2 regions of the Comamonas sp. FUJ_7 genome follow, and region 1 is predicted to be linked to the other one. Evidence: predicted binding sites of a transcription regulator. Region 1 holds the regulator's gene; the other holds the start of a gene.
The links. The regulator sigma-54, encoded in region 1, starts transcription at its own class of promoters, with help from an activator protein. The targets are predictions, from matches to a motif close to TGGCANGNAANCTGCTTT.

Region 1 (7,759 bases):
CAGCTGCGCGCCAAGGGGCACAAGCCCGGCGACGAGTGCTGGCCTACCGACAGTGACAACCCGCTGGCCAAGAATTTCTATAACGGCGACTACATTGCCGATATTGCCGAAGCCTTCAAGGCCAAGCAAACCATCAAGGCCGATGACCGCGAGTTCACCGCCAATGGTGATGTGGACGACTATGACAATATCCGCCAGTTCGCTGTTGCCTATCTGCGCAACGAGCAGGACAAGGATCTGCAGGCCTTCAATCTGAAGTTCGACCAGTACTATCTGGAATCGAGCCTGTACGAAAACGGCTATGTCGAAGAAACCGTCAACCGCCTGATCGCCAACGGCAAGACCTATGAGCAGGATGGCGCGCTGTGGCTCAAGTCCACCGACTACGGTGACGACAAAGACCGCGTGATGCGCAAGACCGACGGCGGCTACACCTACTTTGTGCCCGATGTGGCCTATCACATCCAGAAGTTCAAGCGCGGCTTCACCAAGGTGGTGAACATTCAGGGCACCGACCACCACGGCACCATTGCCCGCGTGCGCGCTGGCCTGCAGGCTGCCGATGTCGGTATTCCCGAAGGCTACCCTGACTACGTGCTGCACACCATGGTGCGCGTGGTGCGCAACGGCGAAGAGGTCAAGATCAGCAAGCGCGCTGGCTCCTACGTCACGCTGCGCGACCTGATCGAGTGGACCAGCAAGGACGCTGTGCGCTTCTTCCTGCTGAGCCGCAAGCCTGACACCGAGTACACCTTTGACGTCGATCTGGCCGTCGCCCAGAACAACGACAACCCCGTGTACTACGTGCAGTACGCCCATGCCCGCATTCAGTCCGTGCTGCGCGCCTGGCAAGAAGCTGGTGGTGCAGGCGTTGCGGTGCTCAAGGATGTCGATTTGTCGGCACTGGAAGGCACGCAGGCTCAAGCCCTGATGCTGCTGCTGGCCAAGTACCCCGAGATGCTGACAGCAGCTGCCGCTGGTAATGCTCCGCACGACGTGACTTTCTATCTGCGTGATCTGGCCTCGGCCTATCACAGCTACTACGATGCCGAGCGCATTCTGGTCGACGACGAGAAGGTCAAGCTGGCACGCTTGGCACTGGTCGCCGCCACCGCCCAGGTGTTGCACAATGGCTTGGCTGTGCTGGGTGTGAGCGCACCTGAGCGCATGTAATCCCGTTCTCAGGGCCGCTGAAGGCTCTGAAAACGGCATAACTGAAGCAGAAAGCGTTAAGCGACTGATATGAAGAACCAGCAACGCGGTGGAACCATCCTGGGCTTGATCTTTGGTATGGTCATCGGCCTGGCGGCGGCGTTGGCCGTTGCCATCTATGTGACCAAGGTGCCAGTGCCTTTCCTGAACAAGGGGGGCAACAATACCGAAAGAGATGCGGCAGAGGCTGAGCGCAATAGAAACTGGGACCCCAATGCGCCTTTGCAAGGCCGCCAGCCTGCCCCGCCTGCGGTGGCTGCGCCTCCCAGTGATGTGACCGTGACGCCTCCAACACCAGCGGTACAACCTACGGCAACCGGCGGAGTTGCTACACCGCCCGTATCTGCCTCGTCGGAGCAGCCGGCCAAACCGGCCTCGGGTGACCCGCTGGGTGACTTGGTCAAGGAGCGCTCGGCCGCTGCGGACAAGGCAGAAAAGGCACGGGCAGAAAGAGAGAAGGCCGCTCAGGCTGCCTCGTCTGACTCGGCTTTCAACTATTTTGTGCAGGCGGGTGCCTTCCGGGGCCAGAGCGAGGCGGAAGCCCAGCGCGCCAAGCTGGCCATGCTGGGCTGGGAGTCGCGTATCAGCGAACGTGAGCAAAACGGCATCACCGTCTTCCGCGTGCGTGTCGGCCCGTTCGGCAAGCGTGATGATGCAGAGCAGCTCAAGGGCAAGCTCGATGGCGCGGGTGTGGACTCGACGCTGGTGAGAGCGGCGAAGTAAGAGGCTCCCCTGAGGCGCTTTGCGCCTTCCCCCAATGGGGACAACATATCGCTGCGGGGAGTCCCTTGCTTGATGCTTCTGGCCTGCCCCGCTGTTCGTTTTAGTGTTGGCTGAACTTTTTGGAGCCGATATGCTCTGATACTGCAGACCTGATACAGGAGTTTGTTTAGATGAAACGTCGCGAATTCTCTCTGGCTGCCTCGGCAGCTGCTGCCGGTGCTCTGACTTTGGGCACCTCCTCCAGCTGGGCCCAGGGCGCTGCGCCCAGGGAAGGCAAGGACTACGTCAAGCTGGGCAAGCCTGCCAGCGTGAGCGCACCTGCCGGCAAGGTCGAAGTGGTGGAGTTCTTCTGGTACAGCTGCCCCCACTGCAACGTGTTTGAGCCGCAGTTCGAGGCCTGGGCCAAGACACAGCCTGCCGATGTGGTGGTGCGTCGCGTTCCCGTGGCGTTCAATGCTTCTTTTGTGCCCCAGCAAAAGCTGTATTTCGCACTGGAAGGCATGAATCTGCTGCCTCAGTTGCATGCCAAGGTGTTCCGCACCATTCATGTGGAGCGCAACCTGCTCAAGACCGATGACGCCATTTTTGACTGGGTCGGCAAGCAGGGCGTGGATCTGGCCAAGTTCAAGGAGGTCTACAACTCCTTCACCGTGGCCAACCAGTCACGCAAGGCTGCGCAGTTGCAAAATGAATATGACGTGGAAGGCGTGCCTGCCATGGGTGTGGCAGGCCGCTACTACACCGATGGCACCAAGGCCGGCAATATGGATAACGTGCTGCGCGTCGTCAATGCGCTGATCGCTTCCAGTCGCAAGGCCTGATCGGCAATGATCGATTGCACGGGTATCTGATGCCTGACAAGCCCGCCGCTGAGCGGGCTTTTTTGTGAGTGCTTTTTACGCAGCCTGTAAAAAAGGAATGACTACAATGCAGCGAATGCAAGAAACGTGCCTTCTATGAAAAAATCACTTCTTCCTCTTGCCCTGGCCTGTGCCCTGGCAGCAGCGACCGGTATGGCCCATGCTGAAAAGGCCGATAGCGCCAAGCCCATGAATATCGAGGCGGATGCACTGCGTCACGACGAGTTGCAGCAGACCAGTGTCTTCACCGGCAATGTGGTGATGACCAAGGGCTCCATCGTGCTGCGTGGTGCGCAGCTCGATGTGCGTCAGGACGCCGAGGGCTATCAGTACGGAGTGATCAAGGCAGAGGCTGGCAAGCGCGCTTTCTTCCGCCAGAAGCGCGATACCGTTGCCGGTCAGCCTGAAGAGTTCATCGAAGGCGAGGGCGAAGTCATCGAATACGACGGCAAGGCCGATATCGTCAAATTTATTCGCCGTGGCGAGATGCGCCGCTATCGTGGTGGTCAGCTCAGCGATCAGGTCACAGGCTCCGTCATCGTCTACAACAACATCACTGATGTCTACACGGTCGATGGCCAGAAGACCAGCGGCGGCTTGCCCAGCTCTTCCGTGGGGCAGGGCGGCCGTGTGCGCGCCATCATGGCACCCAAGGAGGGCTCACCGGGTGCACAGCCCAAGCCCGCCACACCCGCAACGGAAATGCGCCAGAGCATGACTCTGGGTGGCGAGAAAGACGACGAGAAAAAATGATCGAACCGACTTTCTCTGACTCTGGTCACGGCCGCACAGGCGAGGCGAGCAGCCGCCTGGAAGCCAAGCATCTGGCCAAGTCCTATGGCAGCCGCAAGGTGGTCAAGGATGTGTCGCTGTCCGTGCAAAAAGGCGAGGTCGTCGGTCTGCTCGGCCCCAACGGCGCGGGCAAGACCACCTCGTTTTACATGATCGTGGGCCTGGTGCGCAGTGATGGCGGCGAGATCTTTATCGACGGCCAGGCTGTGGGCGGCATGCCGATCCACCAGCGCTCGCGCCTGGGCCTGTCCTATCTGCCCCAGGAAGCCTCGATCTTTCGCAAGCTCAGCGTGGAAGACAATGTGCGCGCCGTGCTGGAGCTGCAAAAAGACGAGCAGGGCAAGACGCTCACGCGTGATGAAATCGAAAAGCGCCTGACCGGTCTGCTGCAGGAGCTACGTGTCGAGCACCTGCGTCAGTCGCCGGCGCTGGCGCTGTCCGGTGGTGAGCGTCGGCGTGTGGAAATCGCCCGCGCCCTGGCCACGCAGCCGCGTTTCATCTTGCTGGACGAGCCATTTGCCGGTATCGACCCGATTGCGGTGATCGAGATCCAGCGCATCATCGGCTTCCTCAAGGAGCGCGGCATCGGTGTGCTGATTACCGACCACAACGTGCGCGAAACCCTGGGCATTTGCGACCACGCTTTCATCATCAGCGACGGTCATGTGCTGGCTGAAGGCACACCAGAGCAGATTGTGGAGAACGCTGACGTGCGCCGTGTCTATCTGGGTGAGCATTTCCGGATGTGATGGTTATGCCTCCCATGCTTCCTCATTTCGTGTGGTCCCTGCCCCAGCCTTGGGTACAAGGGGCTCTGACCGGCTGCGCCCGGGCTTGCTTTGGGGCGGCCCGGCGGCGAAATCAGCCGGCTATTGATAGCGCGGGAGCCTCGCCACGATGAAACCAGGGCTGTCGCTACGCGTATCGCAACACCTGTCGCTGACTCCGCAGCTGCAGCAATCGATTCAGCTGCTGCAGCTGTCCACACTGGAGCTGGCACAGGAAGTCGAGCAGATGTTGATCGACAACCCTTTTCTGGAGCGAGCAAGCGACGAGGCAGACACCACGGCTGATGCTCCTGTAGAAATAGCGGCTAGCGCTGGTGAATACAGTACTTCAGATGGAATTCATGCTGATAATGAGTTCCAGAAAGCGCAATCAGCTACGGAAACGGTAGCGGAAGCTCTTAACCTCGAGACACCCGAAACCCTGAACTGGGAAACCGACGGCATTGACGGCCAGGACGGCGAATGGGGCGGCGAGTCCAGCAGCGAGTGGGATGCGCCATCGGTCCGCAGCTCCACGCACAACCGTGATGGCGATGACGAGACCGATGCCATCGATCTCGCACGCGAACACCAGAGCCTGACCGACTTTTTGCACCACCAGGCGCTGAGTTTGCATCTGGGCGCGGCAGATACGGCGGCGCTGCGCTTTCTCATCGAGTCGCTCAGCGACGACGGCTATCTCGAAGAGTCATTGCAAGAGCTGGCGCAAAGTCTGGCGGGCGACGACCTAGAAGAGCGCGAAGAGCTGGAGCAGCACTTTGCCATTGCGCTCAAGCTGCTGCAAAGCCTGGAGCCCGTGGGCGTGGGGGCACGCGATCTGGCCGAGTGTCTGCAGCTGCAGCTGCGCGATCTGATTCGGGAAGCCGAGGACGAGGGCACGACAGCGGCCCATATGAGCCGCCTGCTGCTGGCGCAGTCCATCTGTGCCCAGCCCATGGACCTGCTGGCGCGGCGCGATTTGCGCAAGCTTGCCAGCCTGTGCGGCGCTCGCGAAGAGCAGCTGCGCGAGGCCATCACGCTGATCGCCCGCCTTGAGCCGCGACCGGGTCGGCGCTTTGTCGACGTGGAGCGCAATATCGTGGTGCCCGATGTCATCGTGCGCCCGGTGCGAGCCAGCTCGGGCCGGGTGGACTTTTCGGTGCAGCTCAATCCCGAAGTCATGCCCAAGCTGCGTGTACATGACATCTACGCCAGCGTGCTGCGCCGTCACAAAGGCAGCGAAGGACATGCTGCGCTGCAGCAGCGCTTGCAGGAGGCGCGCTGGTTGATCAAGAACATTCAGCAGCGCTTCGACACCATCTTGCGGGTGTCCGAAGCCATCGTGGAGCGGCAGAAAAACTTCTTTGTGCATGGTGAACTGGCCATGCGCCCGCTGGTGCTGCGCGACATTGCCGATCAGCTGGGCCTGCACGAATCCACCATCAGCCGCGTGACCACGGCCAAGTACATGGCCACGCCGCAAGGCACGTTCGAGCTCAAATACTTTTTTGGCTCGGGTCTGGGCACGGAAACCGGCGGCAGTGCCTCGAGCACGGCCGTGCGTGCGCTGATCAAGCAGTTTGTCGATGCCGAGAACCCGAAAAAGCCGCTGTCGGATGCCAAGCTGGCCGACATGCTCAAGGAGCAAGGCATCGAATGCGCGCGTCGCACCGTGGCCAAATACCGCGAGCAGCTCAAGATACCAACGACTACGTTGCGCAAGGCACTGTAAATACGCTGTAAACAAGAAAGCCGCTGATGCAATGCACAGCGGCTTTTTTGTTGCGTCTGGCTTGACCTTACTTCGTGGGAACCAGCCACCAGATGAATAGCGCCAGAACTGCAATCATCAAGCCAAACTTCAAAATCTTGTAGAAGGTCGGATTCCAGTCGCGGAACTTGCGGCGGTACTTGCCCATGTAGAACGAAACCTTGAACAGCTTGCTGATCATGCCGCGAGGGTCGCCCTCGCTATTTGGGGAGCTGGCGGCGGCCACTACATTCTTGCCCAGCCAGTGGTTGAGCCACTGGGCAAAGCCATTGGTCATGGGGCGCTCCACATCGCAAAACAGCACGATGCGGTTGCCTTCAGAGCGGTTTTCGGCCCAATGCATATAGGTCTCGTCAAAGATCACGCCTTCGCCTTCGCGCCAGCTGTAGGGCGTGCCGTCGACTTCGATCATGCAGCGGTCGTCATTGGGTGCCAGCACAGCCAGGTGGTAGCGCAGTGATCCGGCATAGGGGTCGCGGTGCAGATTGAGTTTGGCGCCGGGGGGCAGCTCGGCAAACATGGCGGCTTTCACGCTGGGGATGGATTTGACCAGCGCCGTGGTCTTGGGGCACAGCTCCATGGCCGAGGGGTGGGCATCGCCGTACCACTTCAGATAAAAGCGCTTCCAGCCGGTTTTGAAGAAGGAGTTGAAGCCTGCATCGTCGTTGTTGGCGGCGGCCTTGATCTGCATGTTCTTTTGCAGATTGACGGCTTCCTCGCGGATTTCGCGCCAGTTGGCCTGCAGCGGGGCCAGCTCGGGGAAGGTGCTGGTGGGCAGGTAGGGCGTGCGTGGCACCTTGCTGAACATCAGCATGAAGACGTTGAATGGCGCTGTGAACGTGGAGTGGTCAAACAATTGCTTGACCACTTTGTGACGCACCTTGCCGCGCAGGTGCATGTACAGCGCGCAGCCGAAGAACATGAGCACCAGGGCCAGAACGATGATTTTTGCCATAGGTTGCAATTTTACCGGGGCCACTTCAAACAGGTCATGGCTCAGGTCAAACGGCAGTGCAGAAGCCTTTGATGTACTTTGAAATTGATAGCTTTCAGCGCTTCTTGAATAAGAGCTAGAGGCTGCTTTTATTGTGATTTTTGAGTAAAAGCAGATTGCACACGCTGCAGCAGTTCGCGGTTCAGGCTGCGCTGGTGGCTGCTCCAGTGGGTCTGGGCTTTGTCCAGTTCGTTCTTCAGGCGCTGTGCGGTGCCCCAGTCGCCTGATTCGGTGCACCAGATGGCGTACTCGGCCAGTACCTCAAAGCTGCTCGAGCGTTCACGCAGAAACTCGAAGGACTGGCGCGCCATGGCGTTGTCGCCCTGCGCAGCGTAGGCTCTGGCAATCAGCAGGCCCACTTCGTCCGCACGGTAGTGGATATCGGTCTGGGCAATGACTTTGAGGTGCTGCAGCGCGGCTTGTGGCTGGCCTGCATCAAAAGCTGCACGTGCTGCGCCCCAGCGGATTTCCAGGTCGTTGGCAAACGGGCCTTTCATGCTGGCCTCGAAGTGCTGCAAGGCTTGCAGGGGCTGGCCAGCTTCCAGCATGGCTTGCGCTAGACGAATTTCGTTTTGGGCCGTAGCCGAGTAGTCAAACGCCGCCTGCGCGTCACGCAGATCGCGGGTGGGGTCCAGCGACT
Region 2 (7,759 bases), on a different contig from region 1:
TGTGGGACGTCTTACTATTGGGCGCACTGGCGCCGCTGTGGCATTGATTGCGGGTATGGGTGCGGTGGTCTGGCTGGGCGCTTCTGCGCTGCCGGGATTCAAGTCTGAGGCACCGGAACCAACAGGGAGCGCAGCGCCTGCTGCGGCAGTCGTATCAAGCCCGGCCCAGCCTGCAGAGCCACCCGTGATCGCGAAATCCCCGCTCTCACAGGCGGAGTCTCCTGCCGTCATGCCCGCCCATGCCGCGCGTGCCGTGCAAGGCCCGACGCCTGTTTTTGTGCTCAATTCGCTGGATGCTTCCATCAGCGTGATCGACCCGCAGACATGGACGGAGCAGTCGCGCATTCCCACGGGCAAGGAACCGCACCACCTGTATCTGACGCCTGACGAGAAATCATTGGTGGTCGCGAATGCGCTGGGGGACTCGCTGACGTTGATCGATCCGCGCACAGGGGCCGTGCAGCGTGTGATCCGCGATATCGTCGATCCCTACCATCTGCGCTTTTCACCCGATATGAAATGGTTCATCACGGCGGCCAATCGCTTGAACCATATTGACTTCTATCGCTGGGATGAGGCTACGCAGACGCCCACACTGGTCAAGCGTGTCTCCACGGGCAAGACCCCCAGCCATTTGTTCATCGATGCGCAAAGCAAGACGCTGTACTCCACCATGCAAGACAGCGATGCCCTGGTGGCCATCGACATTGCCACCCAGACCATCAAGGCGCGCGTGCCGACCGGCCCCATGCCAGCAGATGTCTATGGCAGCCCCGATGGCAGCAAACTGTTTGTCGGACTGACCGGCGGTGATGGTGTGGAGGTCTTCGATATCACGGGTGCCGAACCTCGCAGCCTGGGTCAGATCAAGACGGCAGCGGGTGCACACGCTTTCCGTGCTGCGGGCGATGACCGTCATTTGTATGTGAGCAATCGCGTGGCCAACACCATCAGCAAGATCGATATGGTCAGCAGCCAGGTCGTTGCCAACTATCCAGCACCGGGTGGCCCGGACTGCATGGACGTTTCTGCCGATGGCCGCTACATCTTTGTGGCTTCGCGCTGGGCGCGCAAGCTGTCTGTGATCGACACGGTGGAGAAGAAGGTGGTCAATCAGGTCAACGTGGGCAAGTCGCCTCACGGGGTATGGACGCTCGCTCACGCCGCACGCTGAAACTACAGGTGACTTAGGAGAAGCGGATGCTGAGACGTCAATTTATGCTGGCGGGAGCTGGAGTCGCTGCTCCTGTGCTGGCTGCGGCCGCTGAAGCAGCAAAAAACATAGCTGTCGGTGAATGTGCCAAGCCGCTTTACCTGACTTTTGATACCGGGCACATGGGCATTGCTCAGTTCGTGGCTCAGGTGCTGCAAAAGCACAAAGTACCCGTCACTTTCTTTGCGGCCAACGAGGCGACGAAAGAGGGCGCAAGCAGTCTGGGCGACTTTTGGGCTCCCTGGTGGAAGGCCCGAGCAGATGAAGGCCATCAGCTGGCATCGCACACCTATGACCATATGTACTGGCAGGCCGATATTCGCGACAAGGCGACGGGGCAGGTCACACATTTCAAGGTCAGGCCCTCAGCCGGGCCGCGTGCGGGACAGAGCTTTGTGGTGTCTGCCGATGAGTACCGGCAAGAGATTGCACGCGCGTCCCGGCGCCTGCAGCAGATCACAGGGCACAAGCCGTTGCCTTTGTACCGTGCTCCGGGTGGCAAGACCTCGCCCGCACTGATCGCAGCAGCGCAGCAAGGGGGCTATCAGCATGTGGGCTGGGCGCCTGCAGGCTTTTTGGGTGATGAGCTGCCCAGTGAGAAATATCCCAACGAGCGCTTGCTGGCCCAGGCGCTGAAAAATATTCGCAGTGGCGATATCTTGCTGGCCCACTTGGGCATCTGGTCACGCAAGGAGCCCTGGGCTCCTGCAGTGCTGGAGCCGTTGATTACAGGCTTGTTGGGCAAAGGCTTCTGTTTTCGCACGCTGGCAGAGCACCCTGAATATCAGAGCTGGATTGCGCAGCACCGTTAAGGGCTGTTGAGGAGTAATTTGTGGACTGGTTAGTGCAGATGTTCGGACAAGTGCAGCAAAGCCTGTTTGAGGGGGTGGTCCAGCCATTTCTGTTTCACTTCGGCATGGCCAACCTGCTAGAGGATGGCTATGCAGCTACCGGCTGGCTGCTGGTGGGCTTGGTGCAAATCGCCATCATGGTGGCTGTCATTGTGCCGCTGCAACGTTGGCGGCCGGTGGAGCCCGTGGTGGATCGGCAAGCCATTCGCGTGGATATTCTCTACACGCTGATTCATCGACTGGGACTGTTTCGGCTGGGGCTGTTCTTTACGGTGGATCCGATGTGGAATGCCCTCATGGGCAAGCTCCATGTCTGGGGCATGCCGGGCTTTCACATCGACGACCTCTGGCCTGGAGTGACGGATAACGCCTGGATCAGCCTGTTGCTTTATCTGATCGTTTTTGATCTGGTGGAGTACTGGATTCACCGAGGGCAGCATGGCCTGGCCTGGTGGTGGAAGCTGCATGCCGTGCACCACTCACAGCGGCAGATGACGGTGTGGAGTGACAACCGCAATCATCTGCTGGATGACCTTATTCATGACTCCATCATCGTGCTGGTGGCTCAGCTGATTGGCGTAGCTCCAGGGCAGTTTGTGGCCATCGTGGCGCTGACCCAGCTCAGCGAGAGCTTTCAGCATGCCAATGTACGCATCTGGTTTGGTTGGCTGGGGGAGAGGCTCTGGGTTAGTCCTCGCTTCCATCGACGTCATCACGCCATTGGCATCGGCCATGAACCCATGGCGCCGGTGCGCAACAAAAAAGTACATGGCAACAATTTCGGCGTGCTTCTGCCTTGGTGGGACATGCTGTTTGGCACGGCCAACTTTGATCTGCGCTATGACCCGACAGGCATTCGCGACCAGGTGCAGCCCAATGCCAAAGGCCAGTTGCGTGATTACGGACGGGGCTTCTGGGCACAACAGTGGCTGGCTGTCCTACGGCTGATGGGTCGCGCATAAACCAATCCTTGAGTATGCTTGCCAGCATGAGCTTGTTACTTGATTCTTTCTGGCGTGCTCTTGCGTATTGCCTGCACAAGCGGGTCATTGTCTGGTCACTGCTGCCCTTGCTGACCATGGCCTTGATGGCTTGGCTGCTGGGCTATTTTTTCTGGGCTGATGCAGTCCTCAAGGTGCAGAGCCTATTGGAAGGAGTGGGCTGGCTGCACTCGATCTGGGTGTGGTTGCAGCAGCATGGGGTCGGCTATGCCTCCGAGGTGGTGGCCTCTATCCTGGTGGTCTTGGGGGCAATGCCTGTACTGGTCGTCTTTGTGCTCCTGCTGGTGAGTCTGTTCATGGCTCCCGTGTTGACACAGCTGGTGGCGGAAAAGCGCTTCCCGCGGTTGGAAAGAAAACAAGGCGGTTCTACTTTGGCCAGTCTGGTCTGGTCTGGAGGCTCGACTTTAATTGCCTTGGTGGCCTTGCTGGTGACCTTGCCTCTTTGGGTCTTCCCGCCGTTGATGCTGGTGGCGGCTCCGCTGATCTGGGGCTGGTTGACCTATCGCGTCATGGCTTTTGATGCTTTGTCTGAACATGCCAGCAAGGAGGAACGCCGAAGCCTGTTTGCCCGCCACCGCATCACGCTGATATTGATGGGCGTCATCTGTGGCTATCTGGGAGCGGCTCCCGGCATTGTCTGGGTTTCAGGGTTGTTGTTCTTGGCCGCTTTCTGGATTCTGGTGCCGATTGCCATCTGGATCTATGCCCTCGTATTTGCATTCTCTGCATTGTGGTTTGCGCATTTTTGCCTGGCTGCGCTGGAGCAAATGAGAGCACAGACTCCTCCTTTGCCAGTGGATCCCAAGGTTCCATTCGCTCCTGAGGCCGAAAGCTCTACTTCGCTGTCGCGCAAGCCTTAGCCGTATTTCTTGGCCGCATTTGGCCTGGCGCACATGCACCAAAACAGACTTCATCAAAAAATGCACCAACTCGGTGCATTTTTTTCACCAAAATGGTGCACTCAATAGAGGGTTGTGACAGTGAGACAATAAGAGCCTCTTTATTGCAGTTGATGGGCACGGCTTCGTGCATGACTTATGCCTCTTGCTGAATATGCTGTGTTCACAGGGCGGGCCAATCGTAGATTGCTCTTTATGCCACTTTTAGCAAGTTGGCATGCAAACTGCTAAGTACTAATTATCCTTTTTTGATCAGCCAAGTTGGCAGGAGAGATCTGATGGCGAAGACCGTTGCAGACGTGATGCAGATGGTGCAAGACAACGAAGTCAAGTTCGTTGACCTGCGCTTTACCGATACCCGCGGCAAGGAGCAGCACGTGACTGTGCCTGTGTCGCACTTCGACGAAGACAAGTTCACCTCGGGCCATGCCTTTGACGGATCCTCCATGGCAGGCTGGAAGGGCATTGAAGCCTCGGACATGCAACTCATGCCCGACCCCAGCACGGCCAAGATCGACCCGTTTTTTGAAGAAACCACGCTGTTCCTGCAGTGCGATGTGATCGAGCCAGGTGATGGTAAGGCCTATGACCGTGACCCGCGCTCCATCGCCAAGCGCGCTGAAGCCTATCTGAAGGCGTCTGGCTTGGGTGATACCGCTTTCTTCGGTCCTGAGCCCGAGTTCTTTATCTTCGATGGCGTGCGCTGGAGCACGGAAGAGCACAACCCCTTCTTCGACATCCAAGAGTACGAAGCACCTTGGAGCACGGGCGCAATGTTTGACGGTGGCAACCGTGGCCACCGAAACCGCACCAAGGGTGGCTACTTTCCCGTGCCTCCTGTTGACAGCACACAAGATATGCGCGCAGAGATGTCGCTGCTGCTGGAGTCGCTGGGCATTCCTGTTGAAGTGTTCCACCACGAAGTGGGCGGTGCAGGTCAGAACGAACTGGGCACCCGCTTCTCGACGCTGGTCGAGCGTGCGGACTGGACGCAAGTACAAAAGTACGTGATCTGGAACGTGGCCAACAGCTATGGCAAGACTGCGACTTTCATGCCCAAGCCTTACGCTGGCGACAACGGCTCCGGCATGCACGTGCACCAGTCCGTGTGGAAGGACGGCAAGAACCTGTTCGCCGGCGACGGCTATGCCGGTCTGTCCGACTTCGCGCTGTACTACATCGGCGGCATCATCAAGCACGCCCGCGCCCTGAACGCCATCACCAACCCTGGCACCAACAGCTATAAGCGTCTGGTCCCTGGCTTTGAAGCGCCCGTGAAGCTGGCTTACTCGGCCAAGAACCGCTCTGCTTCCATTCGTATTCCTTACGTGAGCAACCCCAAGGGCCGCCGCGTGGAAGCACGCTTCCCCGATCCACTGATGAACCCCTACCTGGGCTTCGCAGCGCTGCTGATGGCGGGTCTGGACGGCGTGGAAAACAAGATCCATCCCGGCGAAGCTGCGACCAAGGACCTGTACCACCTGCCTCCCGAGGAAGACAAGCTGGTGCCCACCGTCTGCCACAGCCTGGATCAGGCTCTGGAAGCTCTGGACGCCGACCGCGCCTTCCTGACCAAGGGGGGGGTGTTCAGCGACTCCATGATTGACGCCTACATTGAGTTGAAGATGGGTGAAGTGACTCGCCTGCGCCAGGCAGTGCATCCTGTTGAATACGATATGTACTATTCGCTGTAAAGCGAGAATGTCAAAAGGCGGCGCAAGCCGCCTTTTTTGTGTCCTGAGCGTGCTTGAGGTACCTCAGCAAAGGAACCAAACGGTTCGATGGCAATCAAGTAGTCAATAAAACTTGCAAGCTTGGAGCGATACTCGTGATGTCGCGGACTTGCACTCATCGTCTGCTTGAGAGGACTGAATGAAAAATTTTTATGTGTTGTCGTTGCTGGTTGTTGCCTCCGGAGTGAGCTCTGCTCAGGAAGTGATTTACCGCTGCGGCAATGAATACACCAACAACGTCTCGCAGGCGAAGGCCAAAGGGTGCAAGCCGGTCGACGGCAGTGGCGTGACGGTGATTCATGGAACACGCTCTTCGGCAGCCAGCTCCGGCCAGGCTGCCACCACCCCGGTGAAACCAAGATCTACCAACAGCTCTACTGCTGCACCGGCGCCTGTACGCAGCGACAATGCCGCGCAGAAGGCCAGGGACTCCGATGCCCGTGCTATTTTGCAAAGTGAGCTGAACAAGGCCCAGGCAAGGCTGAATGAGCTGAAGGCTGAGTACAACGATGGCAACCCGGTGCGCACCGCTTTGGAGTTGCGCAATCCTCAGGGCTACCCGGAGCGGGTGGCTGCTCTCAAGGCTGATATCACCCGCCAGGAAGCCGATGTTGCCGGCATCAAGCGCGAACTGGACCGGCTGCCTGCCGCTAACTGACGCGGTCCTGGGGGCCGCGCATTCTGGACTATTGCATGAGCTTTGCAGCTGCCCCATCTCCCGCTCTTGTCCTCACTGATTTGGACTGGGCAGATGCCCAGGGCTATCGCTCACTGGACTGGCTTTGCACGCTGATTGCTGTGCTGGATGAGCATGGCTCGGTGCGTTTTGTGAATGCCGCACTGGAAAATGCTTTGGGGCAATCTCGCCGGACCTTGAGCGGAAGTGACTTCGCCGCATGTTTTGTGGAGCCAGCCTTGCTGGACAAGGCGCTCAGCGGGGCGCGCTCGAATGATTTTGCAGCTCTTCGCTTCGAGGCCAGTCTATTGCGTCTTGGTCAGGACGCATTGCCTATCCACGCAGCGGTTTCTTTGGCCGAAAAGGCGGGCCATGTCATGGTGGAGATGTGGCCGCTGGAGCAGCAGGCCCGTCAGGACCGCGAAGAGCGCATCCGTGAGCAGGCCCAGGCGAACAAGGAGCTGATTCGCAATCTGGCGCACGAAATCAAAAATCCGCTAGGCGGTATTCGCGGCGCCGCACAGTTGCTGCAGATGGATCTGGAGACGCCGGAGCTGACGGAATACACGACAGTGATCATTCATGAGGCGGATCGCCTGCAGGCGCTGGTGGACAGGCTGCTCGCACCACACCGCCAACCTCATGAGGTCGGAGACGTCAATATCCATGAAGTCTGCGAGAGGGTGCGCTCCTTGGTGCTGATCGAGCACCCTCAAGGCCTCAAGATCACGCGCGACTATGACATCTCCATTCCCGAATTTCGCGGTGACAGTGCCCAGCTGATCCAGGCTTTGCTCAATATTGTTCAGAACGCAGCCCAGGCACTGGGGCAGCGTATTGCAGACGGTGATGCAGAAATCATTTTGAGGACACGAGTGGCCAGACAGGTGACTTTGGGGCGAGAGCGCCACAGACTGGCACTGGAATTGCATGTCATTGATAACGGAGCAGGCGTGCCCGATGTCATCAAGGAGCGAATTTTCTATCCTCTGGTGTCTGGGCGAGATGGTGGATCCGGTTTGGGGCTGACGCTGGCGCAGACCTTTGTGCAGCGTCATCATGGACTGATCGAGTGTGAGAGTCAGCCGGGGAGGACGGATTTCCGGATTCTGATTCCTCTGCCATAAAGCCTGCCAACATCAATATGCAGAAAAAGGAAAGGGTGTTGCACGAATGAAGCCAATCTGGATTGTGGACGACGACCCTTCCATTCGCTTTGTGCTGGAAAAGGCACTGGGGCGAGAAGGCTGGCCCATTCGCAGCTTTACGCAGGCGCGTGATGTACTCAAGGCCCTGGCGGATGTAGACAGCAGCGATCCGGCAAGGCAAGCCCCCCAAGTGCTGGTCAGCGATATCCGCATGCCAGGAGGCTCGGGCCTTGAATTG

Region 2: glnA (type I glutamate--ammonia ligase) is a predicted target of sigma-54. The motif match lies at 4,178-4,195, and genes of this name have one in related genera.

The regions. Positions count from the first base shown of each region.
Region 1 is NZ_JBXXZI010000009.1:161,365-169,123, reverse strand. It holds gene argS (arginine--tRNA ligase) at 1-1,173, shown strand, start outside; gene AC2I9W_RS14615 (SPOR domain-containing protein) at 1,243-1,935, shown strand; gene AC2I9W_RS14610 (thiol:disulfide interchange protein DsbA/DsbL) at 2,106-2,756, shown strand; gene lptA (lipopolysaccharide transport periplasmic protein LptA) at 2,892-3,548, shown strand; gene lptB (LPS export ABC transporter ATP-binding protein) at 3,545-4,336, shown strand; gene AC2I9W_RS14595 (RNA polymerase factor sigma-54) at 4,485-6,086, shown strand; gene AC2I9W_RS14590 (aspartyl/asparaginyl beta-hydroxylase domain-containing protein) at 6,154-7,080, opposite strand; gene AC2I9W_RS14585 (Arc family DNA-binding protein) at 7,209-7,759, opposite strand, start outside.
Region 2 is NZ_JBXXZI010000007.1:140,385-148,143, forward strand. It holds gene AC2I9W_RS12285 (YncE family protein) at 1-1,174, shown strand, start outside; gene AC2I9W_RS12290 (polysaccharide deacetylase family protein) at 1,201-2,025, shown strand; gene AC2I9W_RS12295 (sterol desaturase family protein) at 2,046-3,026, shown strand; gene AC2I9W_RS12300 (EI24 domain-containing protein) at 3,041-3,925, shown strand; gene glnA (type I glutamate--ammonia ligase) at 4,243-5,658, shown strand; gene AC2I9W_RS12310 (hypothetical protein) at 5,837-6,355, shown strand; gene glnL (nitrogen regulation protein NR(II)) at 6,391-7,500, shown strand; gene ntrC (nitrogen regulation protein NR(I)) at 7,547-7,759, shown strand, end outside.